Regions from separate parts of the Blautia sp. HCP3S3_C12 genome, predicted to be linked through region 2. Evidence: riboswitches for the same ligand, from Rfam matches in the RefSeq annotation. Region 2 holds a riboswitch; each other region holds the start of a gene.

Evidence for each region. A riboswitch is a leader RNA that binds a small molecule or an ion and turns the genes downstream of it on or off. The one in region 2 is predicted to bind cyclic di-GMP.
Region 1: another riboswitch for cyclic di-GMP. It lies ahead of ACTNDS_RS02355 (DNA repair protein); the one in region 2 lies ahead of ACTNDS_RS06405 (sensor domain-containing diguanylate cyclase).
Region 3: another riboswitch for cyclic di-GMP. It lies ahead of ACTNDS_RS15075 (extracellular solute-binding protein); the one in region 2 lies ahead of ACTNDS_RS06405 (sensor domain-containing diguanylate cyclase).

The regions. Positions count from the first base shown of each region.
Region 1 is NZ_JBQHWC010000002.1:36,181-44,552, reverse strand. Features, by position in the region: gene ACTNDS_RS02365 (SpaA isopeptide-forming pilin-related protein) at 1-4,519, opposite strand, end outside; gene lepB (signal peptidase I) at 4,586-5,188, opposite strand; gene ACTNDS_RS02355 (DNA repair protein) at 5,175-5,459, opposite strand; cyclic di-GMP riboswitch class I at 5,561-5,677, opposite strand; gene ACTNDS_RS02350 (ABC transporter ATP-binding protein) at 5,965-7,848, opposite strand; gene ACTNDS_RS02345 (ABC transporter ATP-binding protein) at 7,841-8,372, opposite strand, start outside.
Region 2 is NZ_JBQHWC010000005.1:6,592-14,963, reverse strand. Features, by position in the region: gene ACTNDS_RS06430 (iron-containing alcohol dehydrogenase) at 1-390, shown strand, start outside; gene ACTNDS_RS06425 (ribonuclease H1 domain-containing protein) at 668-1,327, shown strand; gene sdaAA (L-serine ammonia-lyase, iron-sulfur-dependent, subunit alpha) at 1,581-2,450, opposite strand; gene sdaAB (L-serine ammonia-lyase, iron-sulfur-dependent subunit beta) at 2,470-3,138, opposite strand; gene mgtE (magnesium transporter) at 3,749-5,143, shown strand; cyclic di-GMP riboswitch class I at 5,389-5,473, shown strand; gene ACTNDS_RS06405 (sensor domain-containing diguanylate cyclase) at 5,477-7,615, shown strand; gene ACTNDS_RS06400 (LysR family transcriptional regulator) at 7,651-8,372, shown strand, end outside.
Region 3 is NZ_JBQHWC010000025.1:261-8,632, forward strand. Features, by position in the region: gene ACTNDS_RS15045 (esterase) at 1-339, shown strand, start outside; gene ACTNDS_RS15050 (hypothetical protein) at 336-395, shown strand; gene ACTNDS_RS15055 (AAA family ATPase) at 487-2,193, shown strand; gene ACTNDS_RS15060 (acyl-CoA thioesterase) at 2,378-2,776, opposite strand; gene ACTNDS_RS15065 (Lrp/AsnC family transcriptional regulator) at 2,891-3,349, opposite strand; gene ACTNDS_RS15070 (MATE family efflux transporter) at 3,562-4,905, shown strand; cyclic di-GMP riboswitch class I at 5,165-5,258, shown strand; gene ACTNDS_RS15075 (extracellular solute-binding protein) at 5,520-7,370, shown strand; gene ACTNDS_RS15080 (response regulator) at 7,376-8,372, shown strand, end outside.

The DNA of each region.
Region 1 (8,372 bases), on a different contig from region 2:
CAATCTGCGCTGTAGCTGTACTTGATTGAATCGTCAAACTGACATTGCTTCCTGATGATGTATCGTTTCTGTTCACTCCCTCCAGCTTTGCAGTATTACTAAACGTTGTCTGCAAACCAATTTTTCCGCTTACTTTATATTTATATTTTACCAGGACAGCTTTTTTATTTGGAATCGTTATTTTTAATACATTAGCTCCCTTCACATTACCATCGGATGATGGATCCCTTTCCTCAGCATATGTATATGGATAATCCTGAGTCGATAATTCAGCTCCCATCACTCCATTTGTATATTCATAAATTTTCAGTGAATCAGGAACTAAGGATACATTTACAAAGCCATTAGGTATGTAATAAGCAAAGGTCATTTCATCCGTTAAAGTTAATTTATCTTCTCCCTCTTTTGCAGTTCCTTTTAAAAGATCTTCTCCCTTTTCATTAATAAGAATAGAATACGGAATAATATTGTCTTCAGGTGTATCATATCCCTTATTTACAACTTTGTATCCATCATCCTTAGTAATAATCTGGGTTTGGCTATCTGAAGAAATGATATCATTGTCCTTCTGAACCAAGTTTACTTCATTAGTAAATCTACCCTCTGGCTTTCCATCTTTATTGAGCGTCCATTGGTAATCACCTTTTATCGTAACTCGAACTACAAATCGAATTTCTTTTAATCTTGGATTCTGTGCTAATTCTTCTGGAATGAAAATTGTTATATTTTGTCCATCCATAGAAGTATGAATATTATAATATCCAATTTTATGGTCACCCACAGATGTAATATCCATAGCTCCAAAAATAGGATTTCCAGATGTAACATCTGCCAGAATTTCCAGATATTTTAAATCAACACCATCTGGCAACTGCTCAAAAACTTTTAAAGCACCACCATTATATCCGGATGGTATTACTACCTTCAGTTCCCATTGCATTGTAGTTTCATTATCCGTCTGCATATTCTGATCGTAGTAATTATGTTTTGTTTCATCACCACTTGTTCTGCTGTCCGTCTTGATAATTACAGGTTTCGTGGGTCGATAGTTTTCTTCTCCAAAATCATTTACTTTACCATTAATATCCGCCTTGTTACGAAAAACTTTATTATCAATGACTTCTTCAATTGGTGCTGTGGAACAATAGTTATAAGTAAAGGAAGCCCCTTTTTCCATGGCTGTCGAAAAATTTAATATATATACTTTATATTTTCCATCATCTGTTATCTGATCTTCACTTATTTCTTCTCCAGTATCATCCTTGCCCTTTAACTTTTTGGCTTTAAGCGTATAAGTCTGTTGCAATCCGACCTTAGACAGAGCAGCATCCAAAGCAACTTTCATTTCTTTTAATTGTTTTCCGGTAAACCACTGTCCATCCCACAGCTCATCTGTATATACCCAACCTGCCGGAATTGGTCCTTGACTTGCATTAATAGTTACTGTCCAGTTGATAGTCGCTGTTTTTCCGTCAGCATTTTCAGTGATTCCTGTTCCTTCCTTTTGAATAGGATTATAATTTTTTCCATCTCCGACATCCCAACCAGCAGAAACAGAACCCGAACCATTAGACAAAGTAGCATTATTTATTGTCTTGTTTGCTCCTAAATCTTTATCCTTACTCGTTTCATAAGTAATTGTATAAGTTCCTTTTGTTCCTTCCGGAAAAGTATATGGGAGTCTGATTTTATCTGAATTCCCAATGGCAGGACTGATACTTACTTCTTCTTCATAAGATTTTCCATTAAGTTTATCACTTAAAGTCCATCCACTAATATCATCCTGATTCTGGTTAATAATAATCTTCCATCGAATTTTATCACCAACGATCTCTCCGGATTTTTCAAGATGTTTCTGTTCAATATCAGCTTCTACTCTGGCATTATCATGCAAATTCGCCCCATTATTTTTTTTAGAATCTACCTCTACATTATTTGCAGCTTTAACTGTTCCATTCAAAAGTGTATTCTTCAGCTTAGCCTTATAGGTAATCGTATATTTTCCATTTGCACTCATCTGGGGCAGTTCAATGTTAAATCCATTATTTGCATTTGTAATCGTATAATTTGAATCCGCTCCCGTTATCGTTATATTACCATCCAGTTCAACGTTTTCCATCACATCTTTCAGAAAAACTTTATCTGCCGTACCATTTTCGCTTATAACTTCAATTGTGTAAGTTATAGTTCCATTTTTTTGATCTACAACCTGAGTTTTCCGGACTTTTAAATCTTCTGTTGTAATTGTTTTATCCGGAATTCTCACATCCACCTTTACGGTATCAGAGAAGGGTAACTCTACTCTGCCAGTTTCATCTGTATCAATTTCACTGGCTGAACATTCGAATAAGAAACTTCCCTTTATAGCGTTTCCATCTTTATTGGATTTTACATACTTATCCAGAAACTCAAATTCTACCTTACCTGTTGTATCAATATGATAAGTTCCGATAACAGCTCCAGAAGGATCATAAATTTTTCCATCTTCATTATGATATATTTTTATGTTTGATGGTATCTGATATGTAATAGTCTTATTTTCATCACTCAAAATCCCACCAGGTAAAACATAATTTAACACAAATCCAACTTTATCATTCTTCTTAATCGGATCTTGTTCTGTCACCGCTTTCCAGTCTTCATTATCTGAATTCCTGTGTTTTATTTCTACATTTTTTATATAAGTGTCTAATTTAATTGTACTATTTTTAGTCATATCAAATGCAGCTGCATAAATGGAGAAATGTTCTGCATTGAAACTGATTCCATCATCTGTCACTTCTGACTGGATTTCTTCTGGTTTTTCGTTTCCGCTTTCATCCGGAACATAATAAATACTATAGTCAGCATTTTCTTCCGGGAGTTCGCTAAGCTGGAACCGAACTGCAATCGTATTTCCTTCTGCCGGCTCCCATTTATTACCCTCAGCATCAAATATAGTAATATCCCATGCACACAGGACTTTCATCCCTTCCATGTTGATATTATTAACAGGGAATGCTTTTACGCTTCCATTTTCCGGAAGAGCACCACTTACGATAACTGCATTTTCACTCTGCTCTGCTGTAACATATGTACTATCTGTGTAGAGTTCTGCAGTTACTGTCTGCTGCTCCAATTGAACTTCCTGTGTTGCTTCAGAGGTTGGTGTCGGTGTAGGAGTTACTTCTATATTATTAGCAGTATCATCCTTCTTGGAATCGTCTTCCTTAACATCCTCATCCTGAGTTTTATTCTCATCCGCCTTATCATCTGCTGCATCATCCGCTTTGTTCTCCGGCTCCTGAGTCGGTTCTTCGGTAACTTCCGGGGTTGCCTCCGGCTCCTGGGTCGGCTGGGCTTCCGGTGTTACTTCCGCTTCTTTGGTCGGTTCCGGTGTCGGGGTTGCCAGTGCGGGATTCTCCGGGATGGAGACGTAGCCTTTGATATTTTCGCTTCCTATATTATAGGTGTTGTTTCTGACTGCTTTATCGGCGTCGCCTACGATGGCGGTCAGGGTGCTGTCGCTTACGGAGGTTACGATTCCGGCGTGGTCGGCGCTGCCGTTGCTGTCTGTGTCCAGAAGGAGCAGGTCGCCGGTTTTCGGTGTGTAGCCATCAGGAATTGTATAGTTCCATGCGCTGCAGTCGCTGTTCTGAGGTACTGCGCTCGTTGGTACTCCCGCGTAGCTTAAGCAGAAGTCTGCGAACTGGGCGGACCAGTTATCGCGGTATGGATCGTTTGCCCATGCGCCGTAGCGGGTGTAGCCGTGGATGGTCTGTCCGTCCTCTGCTACTGCGTAGTTGGCTGTGCTCTCTGTGTATCCGTTCTGGGTCTGGGCAATGGCTGCAAGGTCTGCACCCCAGTTTCCTGTGAGTGTAACGCTGCTTACAGTTCTCTGCCATACATTGCCGTCTTCTACATCTGCGTTCGGGTCGGAGTAGCAGGCAAGGATGTGTTTGTGTTCTTCTTTGCCGCAGACAAGTTCTTTCTTATAGCAGTCGTCTGTGTGCTTATGTCCATCGCTCTCTTCCTGTCCGCAGATGAGTTCTCTCTTTGTCTCGTAGCACTCTTCTGTGTGGTGATGGGCACCCTCTCCTTCTTCTTTGCCACAGGTGAGTTTTCTCTCGGTTGTGTAGCATCCGTCGATTTCATTATGTACGTGGTCGGGATCTGTATTTGTGCAGGTCAGGACCTGTTCTTCTGTGTAGCAGTCATCTGTGTGCTGATGTCCGTCGGATTCAGGCGTTGTACAGACAAGAACCTGTTCTTCCCGGTAACATTCATCCGTATGATGATGTGCACCTTCTCCTTCTTCTTTGCCGCAGATCAGCTTCTTCTCATAGCAATCCTCTGTATGTGTATGTTCTTCTTTTCCACAGTGAGGTGTTCCTTCTGCCGTAAGTGCCGGAAGAATCAGTGCATATACAGTACAGAAAACTACCATGCAGGCAAAGATGCTGACTATGCCTTTCCAGCGTTTATGTCTGTTATTCTTATGTTTCAGGTTTGCTGTCTGCTGAGACAGAGACTCTTTCATATTCCTCTTCCTCCCTCTTTATTATTCTGTACAGTTTTGTACTTATCAGAAAATACGGTGTCATTTCTATGAAACCGTGCCAAATGTTTCCAACGGCCATATGCTGAATACGATCTTGCCGACGATCTGTTCCTCTGCCACAGGACCTACGGCTGTATTTCGGCTGTCCACAGATGTGGAACGGTGGTCACCCATTACGAAATAACGTCCGTCCGGTACCTGATAGGGGAGCTTGATGTTGCAGTCTCCCAAAGCTTTCTCTCCTTCTCTCAGGTATGGCTCATCCAGAAGCTTATCGTCTACGTAGACGTTTCCGTCTTCGTCAATATTGACCCAGCTTCCCGGTCCTGCGATAAGACGCTTCACCAGGATCTTGTTGTTATAATAGAAGGCAATTACATCGCCCTGTCTGAATTCCGAACCTTTCAGTGAAACTACGATCTGACCTTCCCGCAGTGTGGGGGTCATGGAGCTTCCGTAGATCTGAAGCACCGGCAGGAGCAGTACAGCGATCAGAACTGCCGCAGCCGCCACTGTGATCAGTGTGTAAATGGTGTTTCTGAGTACCTGGAAATACCGTTTCTGATATTTCTTACGGTTTACTTCCTTTTCCAGCAGTTCCACCGAAGGCATAGAAGTGATCTCTCTTCTCTTCTTATTCTGCTTCATTCTCTGTCTCTCCGTTCTGTGAAATCTCCGACCGGATTCGGATATTCTCCAGATACTGGTCTGCTGCCTGCTGTGCAGCTTCGAATACTTTATTCAATTTCAGTGACGCCTCTGCGATGGAACCTGCTTCCTGTTCCATGATCCTGCGGTCGCTGAGCTGGTTCTTAACTGTCTCCAGTTCTTTCTGAAGTCTCTCTACTTCTCTGCTCTGTTCCAGAAGCATTTCCAGTAAATCCATACGGCTTAAACGCCGTAATTCCTTTTCCGTCATTGCTGTATAGTCCTTCCTGTCATTTCCCATGTAACAAAAGCATTACAAAATTTTAATTTTTTTGAAATAAAAAAAAGTTGCAATTATCCCCCTTAAGAAATAATTGCAACCGAACTACCTTTTTCACTGAGTATGCCATCCTTCAGGCTTACTCTTTACGTTCCTTAAGGCTCCTAGCTTTGCGCCCCTGACTCTCATCAGGTTTGCCCTCATATTTCCTATATTTTACCATATACTGTTTTACTCGTCCAGATTTTTTGTCTTGTCTATTTGAACAATTTTTTTCTTCACTTTGACGAAATTTTTCGTTAAATATATTACATTTCGTCTTTATTGTGAAAGATGAACAGCAGAAGTATGCATAGCCTGTCCGTGGATATCTGTCCCTCTGTATATCCTATGCAGCACGCACAAAAAAAAGACCGCAATTATTCATATTCTGAAATAATTGCGGTCAAAACTTTCCTTAAAAAGTCCCTGATCCTCAAAATATTTTGCCGGTGTTTTATGAGAGCTCCAGCTTACCGGTATATAACTGATAATAAGTTCCCTTTAACTTAATCAGGTCTTCGTGGTCGCCTCGCTCTATGATCTTGCCGTGATCCAGTACGATGATTGCATCGCTGTTGCGGATGGTGGAGAGTCGATGGGCGATTACGAATACGGTACGGCCTTTCATCAGGTTATCCATACCTTTCTGTACGATGCTTTCTGTACGGGTATCGATACTGGAGGTTGCTTCATCCAGGATCAGTACCGGTGGGTTGGCTACTGCTGCTCTTGCAATGGACAGAAGCTGTCTCTGTCCCTGGGACAGTTCTTCGCCGTCTCCGCTTAACATGGTGTCGTAGCCCTTTGGAAGCATTTTGATGAACTGGTCTGCGTGAGCCAGTCTTGCTGCCTCATATACTTCCTCATCTGTGGCATCCAGTTTTCCGTAGCGGATATTTTCCCGGATGGTTCCTGTGAACAGGTGGGTATCCTGAAGTACGATTCCCAGTGAATGTCTCAGGTCATCCTTCTTGATCTTGGTGATATTGATTCCGTCATAGCGGATCTTACCTTCCTGGATATCGTAAAAACGGTTGATCAGGTTGGTGATGGTAGTTTTTCCTGCACCTGTGGAGCCTACGAAGGCAAGCTTCTGGCCAGGCTTTGCAAAGAGGCTGATATCCTGAAGGATTACTTTATCCGGGTTATAGCCGAAGGTTACATCCTCGAAGCGGACATCTCCTGTAAGTTCTGTATAGGTTACGGAGCCATCAGCAGAATGAGGATGCTTCCATGCCCACATGCCGGTTCTTTCTTTGCATTCTGTAATATTTCCCTGGGCATCTTTTTTCGCATTAACAAGCTCTACATAACCTTCATCTTCTTCCGGCTTCTCATCGATCAGGTTGAAGATTCGTTCAGCACCTGCAAGGGCCATAACAATGGCATTGAACTGCTGTGCCACCTGCATGAAGGGCTGGGTAAAGCTCTTTGTGAACTGCAGATAGGAAGCCATGACACCCAGAGTGATGCCGCCTACTCCTGCTACAGAGAGAAATCCTCCCAGAACTGCTGTGAGTACGAACTGCAGGTTACCGATATTTCCGATGACAGGACCCATCATGTTGGCGTATTTGTTGGCGTTGGCGGAGCTTTCAAAGAGAGCTTCGTTCAGACGGTCAAATTCCTGTTCGGATTTTGCTTCATGGTTGAAAACCTTAACAACCCTCTGACCGTTCATGCGCTCTTCCACAAATCCGGTCACATCTGCCAGAGATACCTGCTGACGGATGAAATATTTACCACTGTTTGCCCCGATCTTACCGGTCACTGCCATCATAATGAAGATAACAGCCACAGCCAGGATGGTCAGCAGTGGACTAAGCACCAGCATGGAGATAAAGGTTACGATAATGGTGAACAGTGCCATCAGTCCCTGAGGGATTGCCTGGCTGATCATCTGTCTCAGTGTGTCTGTATCATTGGTGTAGAGACTCATGATGGAGCCGTTGGTATTCTGGTCGAAGTAACGGATAGGCAGAGTCTGCATATGCTCAAACATATCGTCACGGATGCGCTTCAGCACGCCCTGTCCGATAAATACCATCATTCTGCTGTAAATAAAGGTTGCGATCACCCCTACTGCGAAAATGCAGCCCAGAACTGCCATTGCCTTGTACAGCTCTGCATAATTGGGGGCTGTCTGTCCGATCAGCGGGATAATATAATCATCCAGCAGATATTTCAGGGACAGGGATACGGAAATGCTGGCTACTGCGCTGAGAAAGATACAGATAAATACCAGTATCAGCCGCAGCTTATAGGTTTCGGTTATATATTTCAGAAGTCTTTTGGCAGTTTTGATGGTGTTCTGGTCTACTTTTTTCTTCTTATTCATCTTCTCCGCCTCCTTTGACCTGTGATTCATATACTTCTCTGTAAATCTCATTGGTTTTCAGTAATTCTTCGGAGGTTCCTACTCCTGCGATCTTACCGTCATCCAGTACAATGATCTGATCTGCGTCTTCAATAGAAGAAACTCTCTGCGCAATGATCAGCTTGGTGGTATCCGGGATTTCCTCGCGGAAAGCCTTACGGATCAGGGCATCTGTCCTGGTATCTACCGCACTGGTGGAATCATCCAGAATCAGGATCTTTGGCTTCTTCAGCAGGGCTCTGGCAATACACAGACGCTGCTTCTGTCCACCGGATACGTTGTTTCCGCCCTGGACGATCATAGTGTTGTAGCCATCCGGAAATTCATTGATGAATCCGTCTGCCTGTGCCAGGCGGCAGACTCTCTGAACCTCCTCGTCACTGGCGTGCTCATCACCCCAGCGGATGTTTTCATAAATGCTGCCTGAGAAAAGCACGTTCTTCTGGAGAACCATGGATACCTGGTCACGAAGCGCTTCCAGATTA
Region 2 (8,372 bases):
AGTCATCCGGTAAGTGCTTTCTTTAATGTGGCACATGGAGTGGCAAATGCAGTTCTTCTCCCTGTGATTGCAGAATATAATGCGCTGGCAGATCAGGGCAGATATCTGAAGATTTACAATTATATCAGTCCGATCCCGGCATATGAGGACGAGTTTGAACCGCTGATGCTGGTGGATGCCATCCGGGAATTAAACGAAGATATCGGAATCCCGGAAGACCTGACTACAGCCATCCGCCAGGCGAAGAAGGGAGAAAAGCTTTCTGATGAGGAGATTGAAAGCAAGATTGATGCCATGGCGGATGATGCTATGAAGAGCGGAAATATTGTAGTAAATCCAAGATCCTCCAGGAAACAGGATATTGTGGAATTGTATCATAAGGCTTTATAAATTCAGATAAAGAGGAATGCAGTATTTTATGTAATTGCTACAGATTAACAGAAGGTATTGATTAAAAATATCTGTTATTATAAAAAACGTGCAGAAACATTGAAGTCGACAGATAACTTCAGGCTTGAAAGTTTATCTCGATTTAAAAATGTATCTGCACGTTTTTTTGAGAAATTTCCATTGTATAACTTGCCTGATAGAAAGAAAGATTATATAGTATTAATCAAAATATAGTAAAGTAATGTGAGTCAAAATATTGATTGTTCAGGAGGATTTTATGGCAAAGAAGAAAATATATGCAGTACGCAAGGGACATAAAACAGGACTTTTTGCTACATGGGCGGAGTGCCAGAAGGCAGTAAGCGGATATTCAGGAGCTGAGTTTCGGGGATTTACAGAAAAAGAGGAAGCACTGGCTTTTCTGAACATGGAGACAGCAGGAAATGTGTCCGGTGATAAAGCAAAAGAAGCAGCAGGAATCGTGGAGGTACCTGAAAATATGGTCATTGCCTATGTGGACGGAAGCTTTGAGAAAAGCATTGGCAGATATGCTTTTGGCTGTGTGATCCTTACACCGGACGGACAGGAAATCCGCAAATCCGGAAGTGGCAGTGACCCTGCAGGAGTTGCCATCCGAAATGTGGCAGGAGAGATGCTTGGTTCCATGACTGCAGTAAACTGGGCCATAGAAAACAAATATCCGGCTGTGGAAATCCGCTATGATTATGAAGGGGTAGAGAAATGGGTAACAGGTGTATGGAGAGCCAAAACACCACTGACCAGCAAATACGCAGCCTATATGCAGGAAGCAGGAAAGAAAGTAAAGATTTCTTTTTGTAAAATAGCAGCCCATACAGGCAATCACTACAATGAAGAGGCAGATCAGCTGGCGAAGAGTGCATTGCTTAAGACGGATGAAGAAAATTGGTTTTATTGAAGAACTGAGTCATATGCATATTGATTTCAAAATCTGCATATGTAATAATGCCGATAGGCGAAATGATGAAACTAATTCATTAGTAACACAGCAAAAAGCCCCGGAGGTGCGAACTCTGGGGATTTTCTATTCCGTTTTGGCAGGGTGGCTTATTCCCTAGGCTGACTACCAGCTGCTATTTTCTATCCAGCCATTTGCAAATGTAATAGGCAATTACACTTGCCAGAATAGAAAGCATAAATGATGAAACAGATTATCTGCATATATGACATGCTTCACACGCAGATGGGGTGACGGCGCATCCACCCATTGCAGTTTCACGCAGTTCAGCAGGAAGCTTCCTGCCTACTGCAAACATAGTCTGTATCATTTCATCCAGAGGAATCAGCTGGCGGATTCCGGCGAGAGCCATTTCAGCAGCGATCACCGCATTGGCCACACCTGCTGCATTTCTGTTCTGGCAAGGATATTCTACCAGACCGCCTACCGGATCACAGACCAGGCCCAGCATATTCATAAGAACAGTAGATGCGGCATAAGTACATTCTTTTGGGGTACCGCCCATCAGTTCCACAGCAGCAGAAGCTGCCATGGCAGAAGCAACACCAACCTCAGCCTGGCATCCGCCTACAGCACCTGCGACTGTGGCATTGCGCATTGCCAGGTATCCGATAGCACTTGCATTAAATAATGCCTGGATAATCGTGGCATCAGAGAAATGATAATGCTCCTGCATTGCAAGCATCAGTCCGGGAACGATTCCGGCAGAACCGGCAGTGGGAGAGGCTACGATCAGACCCATGGAAGCGTTGGTTTCCAGTGTTGCCATGGCATAAGTAATTGCCTTTTGAAGGAGATCACCACAGAGCTCCTTTTTTTGTTGTGCATGCAGACTTAGTTTTCTGGATTCACCACCGATCAGACCACCCATGGATGTTACCGGCTTGTGGATGGGAGAACGTGCGGCCTCTTTCATAATTTCCAGTACCCGGGTCATTTTTTCTTTCACAGTCTCAGCTGTTGTTTCCCCAAGTTCGATTTCGCGGATTCGCATGATCTCTGAAATAGGAAGATTTTTTTCTTCACAGAGTGTGAGCAGTTCCTGTGCATTTTTAAAATCCATAATAAAAATCCTCCTTTTTCTACATCTGTACGATCATAACTTCGTGAATATTAGGGTTTTCACGGATCACGGGGACAATGTCCTCCGGAAGTCTGCCGTCAGATTCTACGATGGTGTAGGCAATATCACCTTTTCCCTCGCGGAAGAGGCGCATAAATGCAATGTTGATCCTGCGGTCACTGAGACATTTTGTGATATAAGCCGCAACCCCCGGGGTATCCTGATGAATCACGATCACAGCACTGTATTCGCCTGTAAAATCTACCTGTACATGGTTGATCTCCACGATGCGGACCTTGCCGCCGCCCAGAGATTCTCCACGGACAGTCATTTTCTGGCCCTTTTCATTTTCCATACAGATATCTACAGTATTTGGATGGATATCTGTTTCTGTTTCATTTGGAGTAAAAGAAAATTCCAGACCATTTTCGTGTGCAAGCTCATAAGAATACCGGATGCGCATATCATCTGTGGAAAAACCCATGATGCCCCCAAGCAGAGCACGGTCTGTGCCGTGTCCGTGGTAGGTTCTGGCAAAGGAACCGTACAAAATAAAATCAGCTCTTTTTAAGGGACCTTCAAGCATCTTTTGGGCAAGATAGGAAATACGTGCCGCACCTGCGGTATGTGAGCTGGAAGGGCCGATCATGTTCGGCCCCATTACATCAAAAGCACTGATAAATGACATAAAAAATATTCTCCTGTAAATATGTGAAATATAGTGTTGATAAAGTGATTTTATTGTAACATTTGTCTGCAAAAGAAGCAAACCTGTCATTACGTTAATATTAACAAAATTTAATGTAAAAAATAGTAAAACAGGGTTGCTTTTTCAGTGTGGGGCGGTTACAATAACAGTGCATTTCAGTTTTGAACAAATTGATAATTTGAAAATTTAACCGAATAAACTGCGGAGCAGTTATTCGGTTATGAGCAAGTAGCGAAGCGGATTGCGAATATCCGCTTGACAGAAAAGGCAGGTGGAACAGAATGGATAATTGCGATTCTCATGGGCGAAGTAGTAGCACAGGATCTGAAATAAAAAGAGTATATGAGTATAGCAGCCCTTCTGTTCTGCTGTAGTCATATATTACCACGTCTTTTTATATCTTATCCTGTATTATGAAATCTCCCGAATCATGCAATTACATATTTGACAGAGGACAAGAGTAAGTGATGACAGAACTTACTCATTTGTTGTGCTGGAAAATGTATAGAGAAGGTAGCAGTAAACATAACAAGTGTAACAGACTGCTTTCTTTTTGTGTACTTTTATGTAAATAACGGAGGAAAAAGTAATGGAAAAAAGAGTACAGGATTATTCAAAAGAAATTCTGAAGATTATCCGCAGCAACACATCTCCGGCTGTTATGGTAGCCAGACTGCAGGATTATCATGAGAATGACCTGGCTGATGTATTACCGGTTCTGACTGTACAGGAGCGATACAAACTGTACCGTATTCTGGACACAGATATGCTTTCTGATATTTTTGAATATACAGATGAGGAGAATGCAGCAGAGTATCTGAATGAAATGGATGTGAAAAAAGCAGCAGCCATTTTATCCAGAATGGAGACAGATGCTCTTGCAGATGTATTAAATAAAGTTGAAAAAACAAAGAAAAAAATACTGATCGATCTGCTTGAACCTGAGGTTCGACGTGATGTGGAGATGATCGCATCCTTTGATGAGGATGAGATCGGAAGCCGCATGACAACAAATTATATTGTGATCACAGATAAACTGACAGTTAAGCAGGCAATGAGCAGTCTGATCGAGCAGGCTGCAAAAAATGACAATATTTCTACTATTTTTGTAGTGACAGAGCAGCAGAAATTTTATGGGGCGATCAACCTGAAAGAACTGATCATTGCAAGACGGGATGATCTGCTTGAGAATCTGGTGGTGACTTCTTATCCGTATGTATACGCGGAGGAAAGCATTGATGACTGTATTGAAGAACTGAAGGATTATTCTGAGGATTCAATTCCGGTTCTTGACAATGATAATCAGCTTCTGGGGGTTATCACATCTGCCAGTATCATTGACCTGGTTGATGATGAGATGGGTGATGACTATGCGAAGCTGGCCGGTCTGACTGCAGAAGAGGATCTGAAAGAGCCGCTGAAAGAGAGTATGAAGAAACGTATGCCATGGCTGATCATTCTTCTGGGACTTGGTATGGTTGTTTCCTCTGTGGTAGGAATTTTTGAAAAAGTAGTAACTGCACTTCCGATTATTATGTGCTTCCAGTCACTGATCCTGGATATGGCAGGTAACGTCGGTACACAGTCACTGGCTGTAACAATTCGTGTTCTCATGGATGAATCACTGACAGGAAAGCAGAAATTGGAACTGGTATGGAAGGAAATGAGGATAGGCTTGTGTAACGGCAGTCTTCTTGGATTCCTGTCCTTTATACTGATAGGATTGTATATCTATCTGTTTAAGGGGAAAACACTTCTGTTTTCCTATGCAGTATCAGGATGTATTGGCGCAGCACTGCTGCTGGCAATGCTGATCTCCAGTGCAGTTGGTACATGTATTCCGCTGTTTTTTAAGAAGATAAAGATTGACCCTGCAGTTGCATCCGGTCCGCTGATCACTACGATCAATGACCTTGTGGCAGTTGTGACATATTATGGTTTGAGTTGGGTACTTTTATTAGAAGTATTGCATCTGGCAGGATGATAAATTGAATAGTAATAACAAGACGGATCCGGCATCTTTATTTGTAAGATGTCGGATTTGTTTTCTTATGAAATAATAATGTAAAATAGAAAAAAGGCGGTTGATATTATTATAAGAATATGTGATAATAATCTATTGCAATTCCCCAAAATATTAATTTGCTTTAGAAGGCAAAAAGTAATAAAAAATTAAAAAGGATAGTATATTGAGTTCATGAAGATATAAAACAGAGATACTGTTTCAGGATTCAGTATAGGCAAAGCAGTCGAAAGGCTGTGGCGCAAAGCTGCACATTATTCTTTTTTTGTATGTTGGAGAGAGGTTGAGAATATTATGTCAGAGCATGAAAGTATGCTTGGGAAAATGAATAACATCGAAATATATATGGCAAATAAAGATGCGGATATGGATACAGATATCAATGCTTCTGCTCAGGAAGCTTTTAAATATGTACTGACTCAGAATGACCCTGTAGGGACAGTTGCCGGTTATTATGATGAAAAACTTAGTATCTGGACGATAAGCAATTTTTTTCTGCAGATTTTAGGATATGAACTTAATGAATTTATGGAAGTATCCGGTGGCTATTTGAGCAATGTGATCTGCAATGATCAGGAGTGTTTCCTTTCTGCTGAAGAATTCAGGAATCTGCATGGATTCTATACAATGTATCTTATGGACAGCAAAGGCTCCCCCATATTAGTCAGGATCGTAAAAACAGATGCTGAGGATAATGAAGGACGGCCGGTATGGGTGTTATCTGCCAGGTCTGACCGTTCAACTCAGAATCTGGAACTGATCAATGAAATGGTGGAGAATGGTTTATGGAGTATAGATTATGATCAGGAAGAAACAATATCAAAGGTGACATTGAGTGACACGTTCTGCCATATGCTGGGATTTAAAGATAATAGTGAAATACCGAACACTGCAGAAGCTGTATTGGGCAGAATACATCCGGATGACCGTTCTGAAATCATTGAATTTATGGAAAGAGTTCCTGGCGATTTTCAGCATGAAAAATATGAGGGAGAATACAGAATTTTAATGCGGGATGGAAACTATCAGTGGTTTAATACAAATTGCAGGGCTGTCCGGCGTATGAATGGTTCTCTCAGTCAGTTGGTGGGGGTTATTGTTAACATTGATAAACGTAAGAAAGCATCAGAACAGGAAGCAAGAGAAGAAGCTTTTCATCGTGCTTTTACTGATTTGAATATGTGTGAATATTATGTCGATCTTCAGGAAAATACTTTTGAATCCATGAAAGTAGAGAATCCACTTCTGGAAATTTTCAGAAACAGTCAGACATGGGATGAGCTGATACAGAGGTTTCTTGATAATTATGTCTGTCCGGAGAGTAAAGTGGCAGTCGCACAAATTTATAACAGGGAATATATTATAAAGGAACTGGGCAAGATTAAAGGAGAATTAAGCCAGGAATGTAAGGTGATGATTAACGGAGAACAGCGTATTGCCAGAAATGTAGTGATGGCAGGGGATACAGATGAGAATGGAAATCCCAAACATGCCATGATCTTTTTACGTGATGTGACAGATTCGAAGAATGCGGAAAAAGAGCGCAGAAAGATGCTGAGGCAGAATATTGCCATGGATCAGCTTCTCCAGGGTGTTACCAGAATTGTGGAGCGCTTTGCTGTCTGTGATCTGGACAGTGGACGGTATGACTATTATGAAATGAACAATGACGCAGTTTATCAGCCTACAGGAGATTATCTGAAATTTATTCATTATATGTCTCAAAAATATGTGGTTATTACGGAATCAATCAATGCACAGATGGAATATCTGCTTTCGCCGGAACATCTAAGAAAGGTTATTTTGTCGGAAGAGGATTTGTACACGTTTGAATATTGTAATTTTGATAAGTCTTCTTACAAAGTAATGTCAGTGATTCCTGTGGAATGGAAAGGAAGCGTACTGTCGAAAGTTATGCTGATCGTTCAGGATATTGGTCAGAAGCATGAACTTGAGAAGCTGGCAAATACAGATGGACTGACCGGACTTTACAATGAGCGTTATCTTTCCACAAAATTAAAACAAAATGGTAAATTCCATAAAAAATTCGCAATGTTTTATCTGGATCTGGACAGGTTTAAACCGGTTAATGATACGTATGGACATGATATGGGAGACAAATTACTGAAGGCGGTTTCCCAGAGACTGCGTAAATGTATACGAAATACAGATTATGCTTTCCGGATCGGGGGAGATGAGTTTTCACTGATCATTGAGGAGGGCAATATAAATGATGAATTCTGTGAAATGATGGTCAGAAGAATAAAGAATGCAATTGATGCGCCCTTTGTGATAGAAGGACATATACTGCATGTGGATACAAGCTGTGGCTATGCTATTTATCCGGAGCACAGCCCTGAGGTTGGCGATATCCGTATTATGGCAGATCACAGAATGTACAGAGATAAAATTCAAAACAGAAAAAAGATTTAATGGCGGATAAAAACAGAAAGAGAGACAAAATCTTTATGGATTTAAAACAATTACAGTATTTCGTAGTATGTGCACAGACTGGTTCATTCAGTGATGCTGCGAAAAATCTGTATTCTACACAGCCCAGTGTCAGCAAGGTGATCAAGGGACTGGAAGATACTCTGGGAATGCAGCTTTTTGAACGGTTGCCAAGAGGAATCAGACTGACAGTGCAGGGACACAAGATTTATGAATATGCGTCGAAAATTATAAATGAAGTAAATGTTCTGGAAAATATGGCTTCCAGCGGAATGACAAAATGGATCCGGATATCTTTAAATCCCAGCTCCTGGTTTGCAAATCAGTTTGTAGACTTTTATAATGAAACCTATGAAAAAAAGTACCATTTCCAGGTAACAACAGCAGGCGTAAAAAGTGTAATGGAAAGGGTACGGGATTATATGGATGACATTGGTTTTGTATATATCCTCAGTCAGCAGAAGGAAAATTTCCTGTATGAACTGTCAAAAAACAAAATGTATTTCGAACCTATCTATGAAACAGATGTAATGCTGTATCCGGGAGGGCTGACAGAGCTTTACAATTCCGGCAAAGAGAGGGCAGAACTGGAAGACCTGGAAGGAATCCGTTTTATACAGAATTATCAGGATGAATTTTTTGACATCGGTGCTGTAAAAGAAGATGCATTCCAATGGAAGGACATTGACATTTCCGTGCTGACCAACAGTGATTATATTATGGAAAAAATGCTGAAGAA
Region 3 (8,372 bases), on a different contig from region 2:
GGACTGTTTTCCTTATGGGCAGCATACCAAACTGATGTGTTTGCAGGAATTGCTGCGGTATCTCCGTCCGTCTGGTTTCCTGGATTTATTGATTATATGAGGGAACATGAAATTAAGAGCAAAACTGTTTATCTGAGTCTGGGTGACAAAGAGGAAAAGACGAGAAATCCGGTTATGGCACAGGTCGGAAACTGCATCCGGAGCGGGTATGATTGGCTTAAGGAATGCGGCGTAGATTGTACATTGGAATGGAATTCGGGTAATCATTACCGGGAGCCGGATATGAGAACAGCAAAAGCATTTGCCTGGATATTGCATCAGGATATGCGGGCGGAATAACTCCGTTGCTGGATAGAGATGGAAAACCTGTAGTTTCTCCGTTGCTGAACAGGTAAACATAACACCTTGATAATCATTTCTTAAAATGGTACAATCAATACACGCACAACGTAAATTATGCACAATTTCGGAAAGGAGTGTGATTGTATGACGTTGAAATTACCAGTTGGCATAGAAGATTTTCGAGAGATCCGCTGTGCCGGATTCTATTATGTAGATAAAACAAAACTGATCGAACAGCTCCTTGACAACTGGGGAAAGGTAAATCTTTTTACCAGGCCGCGACGTTTCGGAAAAACCTTAAATATGAGCATGCTTCACCGCTTCTTTGAAATTGGTGCTGACCAGTCATTGTTTGATGGTCTGAATATCATGCTGAGAGAAGATCTATGTAATAAATATTTCGGACAGTTTCCGGTTATCTTCCTCACCCTGAAGGGTGTAGATGGTCTTTTCTTTGAAAAAGCAACACAAAAACTTATCAATTTGATTGCACGGGAAGCAGAGAGATTTCGTTTTTTACAAGACAGTGATAATCTGACAGAAAACGAAAAAGAAAGATACCTTGCCCTGATCCGTATGGATAATGGAAAATATTCTATGGATGAAGACATACTGGAGTCCTCGTTACAGACATTATCTGAGTTATTATTTCGACATTATGGTCAAAAGGTCATTATACTGATAGATGAGTATGATGTTCCCCTCGATAAGGCATACCAGAACGGCTATTACAGAGAAATGGTTTCGCTTATCCGGTCATTATTTGGTGATGCTTTAAAAACTAATGAATTTTTGCAGTTTTCAGTTTTGACCGGATGCCTGCGGGTTTCAAAGGAAAGCATATTTACCGGTCTTAACAATTTCAAGATTCTCTCCATTACGGACGTGCGCTTTGATGAACAATTTGGATTCACGGAAGCTGAAGTTGAAAAATTGTTAAAAGATTACCATCTGGAATCACATTTGTCGGAAATAAAGGAATGGTATAATGGATATCGCTTTGGAGATGCTGATATCTACTGTCCCTGGGATGTGATCAACCACGTGGATCTGCTTTGTGAAAAGCCGGGGGAACTGCCACAATGTTATTGGATCAACAGCAGTGGTAATGCGCTTGTAAAACGTTTCGTATCCATAGCGAACCGTACAACCCGAGACGAAATCGAACGTTTGATAGCAGGTGAACCCATCGAAAAGTTTGTTCGTTTGGAATTAACATATGACGAGATAGATAACAGCATTGACAATATCTGGAGCGTACTGTTTACAACCGGATATCTGACTCAGGTGGGAATGACAGAACAAGGAGCTTATAAATTGGTTATCCCAAACAAGGAAGTCCGGGAGGTTTTTCGTTTTCAGATACAGGAGTGGTTTAAAGACAACATTGGATGCAATACAGATCGTTTAACAGATTTCTGGAATTCCATGAAAGAAGGGAAAACAAAGCAGATAGAACACTATCTCAACTGGACTCTGAGTAATTCGATCAGTGTCTTCGACACAAAGGCGCAGGAGACAGAAAAAGAAAATTCCTATCACACTCTTTTGGTTGGCTTGTTAACAGGAAATTCTGACTGGGTGGTCCGGTCAAATGTAGAAGCCGGAGAAGGCTTTGCAGATATCCTTGTTGAGCCGGAAGATCCAGATGCCGGTATCGTAATTGAGCTTAAATATTCAAAAGAAGCAGCTGGATTGGAAAAAGCATGTGAAAAAGCGATCAAACAGATCAAAGACAGAAGATACTACGAATATTTGAGAAATGACGGTCGTTCAGATATTGCTCTTTACGGCATTGCATTCTATAAAAAGAGATGTAAAGTTATTGTTGAAAAAATGAATGATATTTAACATAATATATAGCAAAAATTCTTCTTCCTTTATAGGTAGAAAAATCAAAAGCCAATATGCAGAAAACAGCTGCCGGAGCTTCGGGTAATAGAAAAAGAGCATGCTGTGGCATGTCATCATATAGTGAAATAATAAGACAAAGCCGGACGAATGATCGTCCGGCTTTGTCTCGAAAAAGTGGCTATTAAACTAATGAGGCTAACGTAGAATAAAATTCTGGAAATTCTTTTTTCAGGCGGACGGGATAGCCGTCTGTATTCAGGAAACAGTGACAGGAGGAAGCCTCACATACCGTCACGCCTTCTACATTTTTCATTACATATCCTAGCTTCAGCTTTATACCGTTAAACGCAAGTGCTGTTACTTCAATACTGATTTCATCAGAAAAGGTAGTAGTTTTTTTGTAAGAGCACTCGACCGATATTACCGGTGAAATTATTCCGTCCTTTTCCAGCTTATCATAGGAAAATCCGGATTTTTCCAAAAAGTCAATTCTGGCCTCTTCCATCCATCGTATATAATTGGAATGATGGGTAATTCCCATTTTGTCTGTTTCGTAGTATTGAACCTTATGTGTGTACATTATTAAAATCCTCCTGATACAAAAGTCCCCACCCACTGCTTATTGCTTTTCGCAATTGAAGCAGGGGACTTACTTGATTTGGTTAAAAAGCGACGGAAAAGAGAATAAAGACTTCTATAGCCGTAATCCCTTAATATCTTTAATGCGTGATAAGATTGTGTTGCAGCTGCAGCTGATAATTCCGGGCAATGTATCAATGACATTATGCAGAAAGTATTCCATTTCATCACCTGATGAAGCAACTGCATGTACATGAAGCTTGTCTCTTCCTGTGACACGGTAAATCTGAGTGACTGTATCATTTTTGTACAATATATCTGTTACCTGCGACAAGTACTCCGGTTTTGTTTCAATTTCAAAGTAGCATGATACAGCCCCACTGATTTTTTGCGGATTAATAATTGTTGTATATTCTTCGATTACGCCTCTTTTCTCCAAAGCCTGGATACGGACTTTTACTGCCACTCTGGAAATACCGGTTTCTTCACCAATAGCAGAGTAGGAGATACGTGCATTTTCTATAAGCAGCCGGATAATTTTCTGATCCATTTCATCTAAACCGTCCAGATACATAAGTTCCCTCCTGTAAAATAATATAAAATAATGTCCGTCTGGTAGCAGATTTTCTTAAATATCATATCATTTATATTACTAAAAGTAAACAGCTGCTTGACTTATTTACTGTAACTGCATATAATTGTTTCGTAACGAAATCTAAAACTTACATTTTGGAAATACGATCGTGATTTCGGATAAAAAGCAGGAATTTATGGAGGAAAAGGAGAATGTCAAAAGATGAATATTTAATCACAGATGCCCCTCTTAAAGCACTGACTGTTTTTGCAATGCCTATGATTCTGGGCAGCTTCTTTCAACAAGTATATAATATGGCTGATTCCATTATTGTTGGTCAGTTTGTGGGGTCCTCGGCACTTGCGGCAGTTGGAGCCTGTGCTGCTTTGACCAATGTATTCATCTGTGTAGCATTGGGTGCAGGTGTAGGAGCAGGTGTACTTGTGAGCCGCTATTTTGGAGCCCAGAATTATAGCAAAATGAAAACAATTGTGTCAACATCGTTGATCAGTTTTCTGATTCTGAGTATACTTCTGGGGGTTTTTGGCTTTGGCTTTTCTCATTTTATGATGAGTTTATTACAAACACCTGCTGACATACTGGATGAAGCAGTACTGTATCTGCGTGTTTATTTTGTTGGATTTCCCTTTCTGTTTATGTACAATATCCTTTCAACGATGTTCAACTCCATCGGCGAATCTAAGATCCCGCTGGGTCTTTTGATATTTTCTTCTGTTTTGAATATTGTTATGGATCTTTGGATGGTGGCAGGTTTAGGGCTGGGTGTGTTCGGTGCCGCACTTGCAACTCTCATTGCGCAGGGGATTTCCGCAGTGTTTTCCCTTTTGATTTTCTTTAACCGGATGCGTCGATATAAAAGCCGATTTCACTGGTTTGACAGGCAGGAGTTACATTCCATGCTTCGTATTGCAGTACCATCGGTTCTTCAGCAATCCACAGTGTCAATTGGTATGATGATCGTACAGGCAGTTGTAAATCCCTTCGGTACACAGGCGCTGGCAGGTTATGCGGCAACCATGAGAGTAGAGAATGTTTTTTCACTGATATTTGTATCCATTGGTAATGCGGTTTCGCCCTATGTATCCCAGAATCTTGGGGCAAAGAAAATAGAACGTATCAAAAAAGGATATCGCGCTGCACTGGTGTTGGATCTGTGTTTCGCAGTCCTTGCTTTCATAGTCATTGAAACACTGCACACTCCAATTTCTTCCTTATTCCTGGGAAAAGATGGAACTGCTCTGGCATATCAGGTATCCGGGGATTATATGAAATGGCTGGGTTATTTCTTTATTTTTATGGGTATTAAGATGGCAACAGATGGAGTCCTTCGTGGACTTGGAATCATGCGGCCATTTCTTATTGCCAATATGGTAAACCTTTCAATCCGTCTATCAGTGGCTTTGATCTTTGCACCGCGTTATGGAATTGCATTTGTCTGGCTTGCTGTACCGGCCGGCTGGCTTGCGAATTTTCTGATCTCCTATGGTGCACTTAGAAAATCATGGCCGGTTGATGAAGGAGTTTCATTCCGGTAAATTTCTCTTAAGTTTTGATGGGAAGCTGGATTTGTATGTTAAGAGGTATATTTTCGTTACTGTTCACTGGCAATATCCCGCGAGGTGTTTTTTGTGAGCGAAGGTCACAGAAAACCCGAGACATACTGCGCGAATTTATGCGATTAGCATAAATTCTGTGCATCGCGAAGCGTGTTGCTGTGAACAGAGTGAACAGTAACATATTTTCTTATAGACATGATATAGTATGAGTGCTATAATAAAAAAAGATTTTTTATGGCATATTTATTAGCAAGCCGGTTGAAAAGCCGGGACGCAAAGCCAGAAGGAGCTAAAGTCAGACTGAAATCTGGCCATGCCAGCCGGTTGCATCATGCCTCAGTAATAATAAAAGGTAAAATGTTAAATGGGCATTATGGAAAAAGTTCCTGTAAAAATTTTTTACATGGAATTTTTTTTTGCTTCAAGCGGATATTTGAAATCTCCGCAGGGGACTTACCTGATTCGGTTAAATTTGAGGGACAATAGAAAAGAACAGCAGGAATGGATGAACATATTGCCAAGCCTGTTGATAGGAAATTATTAGTAAAAGTGATCAATGAGTTAGTAAAACGCAATCAGAGGGAGAAGTGATAATGAAAAAGAAAAAATGGAACAAGTTAGTTTCTGTACTTTTGGTGATGGTGACAGTCATGTCACTTCTGTCTGGCTGCGGCAGGAAAAGTACGGAAAAAGAAGACGCGGAAACTATCACAGTGTATCTATGGACCACAAATCTGTATGAAAAATACGCATCATACATCCAGGAACAGCTTCCGGATATCAACATTGAATTTGTAGTAGGCAATAATGATCTGGATTTCTATCGTTTTCTGAACGAAAACGGTGGATTGCCGGATATTATAACTTGCTGCCGGTTTTCCCTCCATGATGCAAGCCCCCTGAAGGACAGTCTGATGGATCTTTCCACAACCAATGCTGCAGGTGCTGTCTATGATACCTACCTTAACAATTTCAAAAATCAGGATGGCAGTGTAAACTGGCTTCCTGTGTGTGCAGATGCCCATGGCTTTGTAGTGAACAAAGATCTTTTTGAAAAGTATGATATTCCTCTTCCAACGGATTATGAAAGCTTCGTTTCTGCCTGCCAGGCATTTGATGAGGTGGGTATCCGTGGGTTTACTGCAGACTATTACTATGATTATACCTGTATGGAAACACTGCAGGGTCTGTCTGCATCAGAGCTGTCTTCTGTGGATGGACGTAAGTGGCGTACTATCTACAGTGACCCGGACAATACAAAGAGAGAAGGTCTGGACAGTACCGTCTGGCCGGAGGCTTTTGAACGTATGGAGCAGTTTATTCAGGATACAGGGCTGAGCCGGGATGATCTGGATATGAATTATGATGATGTGGTTGAGATGTACCAAAGTGGCAAGCTTGCCATGTATTTCGGCAGTTCTTTCGGTGTAAAAATGTTCCAGGATCAGGGCATTAACACAACATTCCTGCCATTCTTTCAGCAGAACGGCGAAAAGTGGCTGATGACTACACCATATTTCCAGATAGCTTTAAACCGTGACCTGACAAAGGATGAAACACGCCGGCAGAAAGCAATGAAGGTACTGAACACAATGCTTTCAGAGGATGCGCAGAACCGGATTATTTATGATGGGCAGGATCTGTTAAGCTACAGCCAGGATGTGGATTTCCAGCTTACGGAATATCTGAAGGATGTGAAACCTGTGATTGAAGAAAACCATATGTATATCCGTATTGCGTCAAATGACTTTTTCTCCGTTTCCAGAGATGTGGTGTCCAAGATGATCTCAGGAGAATATAATGCAGAGCAGGCTTATCAGTCATTTAATTCCCAGCTTCTTGAAGAAAAATCCACTTCTGAGGATATTGTGCTGGATTCAAAGAAAACTTATTCCAATCGTTTCCATACCAGCGGAGGCAATGAAGCCTATTCTGTTATGGCAAACACTTTGCGCGGTATTTATGGGACGGATGTGCTGATTGCAACAGGAAACAGCTTTACGGGAAATGTACTGAAGGCCGGTTATACAGAAAAAATGGCGGGCAACATGATCATGCCAAACGAGCTTTCCGCTTACAGCAGCGAAATAAGTGGGGCAGAACTGAAGAAAATGGTCAGAAACTTCGTAGAAGGCTACCAGGGAGGCTTTATCCCCTTTAACCGCGGCTCTCTGCCTGTGTTCAGTGGTATTTCTGTAGAAATCAAGGAAACGGATAATGGTTATACATTGAGTAAAGTTTCAAAGAATGGAAAACAGATTCAGGACAAGGATACTTTTACTGTGACCTGTCTTGCAGCACCACAATATATGGAAGCTTATCCGGCAGAGGAAAATATTGTATTTGATGGAGGGGATACCTCTGTGGAAGATACCTGGACAACATATGTTTCAGATGGTAATGCCATTCTTGCAGAGCCTGAAGACTACATTACTCTGAGGTGAGAAGAATGGATGTTAAGAATCATAATACAAACAGAAAGAAACGGGTTGCGAGAAAACGATGGAATACGGCAATTTTTATTGCCCTATTCGTTGGAATCCTTTTGACTGTTTTCCGATATTTGGGGTTTGTATCGAAGACTGTTTATGAGGAAAGTGTTTCTCACCTGACAGAAATTTTTCATCTGTCTGATAATATGCTAAGTGAGCTGACAAATAAGAATCTGACTTATCTCCATATATGGGGGGAATATCTGCAGAACACTTCCGATGAAAGTGAAATTCGTGAGTATATAGAGAAAGCACAGGAAGATGCAGGCTTTTTAGATTTTTATTTCCTGTCAGCGGACGGGAACTATAAGATGGCAACAGGTGAAACCGGGTATCTGGGATTGCAGGAAAATATTGAAGATGAGATCCGGCAGGGAAATGATGTGATAACCAATGCAACAGTTCCCGGAAAATCCCAGCTCCTTGTTTTTGCTACTCCCAGGCCTCATGGAAGTTATCAGGGCTTTGAATATGATGCTATTGCCATTGCCTATGAAAACTCTGATATCGTAAATGTGCTGAATATTTCTGCTTTCAATGGAAATGCCCAGAGTTATGTGGTTCATCCGGATGGCCGTGTTGTTGTGGATCATTCTTCTGAGGCATGGGGAGAGGTGTATAATTTCTTTGGGATTCTGAGAGAACATTCTACTCTGTCTGAAAAAGAGATCCTTAAGCTTTCAGAAGAGTTTAAGGAAGGACATACAGATGCAATGCTGATAAATCTGGATGGAGAGGATTACTATCTGGTCTATGAGAAATCCAAACCTCAGGACTGGATCTTTCTGGGACTTGTCCAGGCTGATATCGTCAATGCCAGTATGAATGCTCTGCAGCGCAGTACTATAATGCTTGTGAGTGCCGTAGCATTGTGTATTGCCGGTCTTTTTATTGGATTTATTCTCCAAAAAAACAGGGTAAACCTGAAGAGAAAGGATACGGAGATCCTGTATA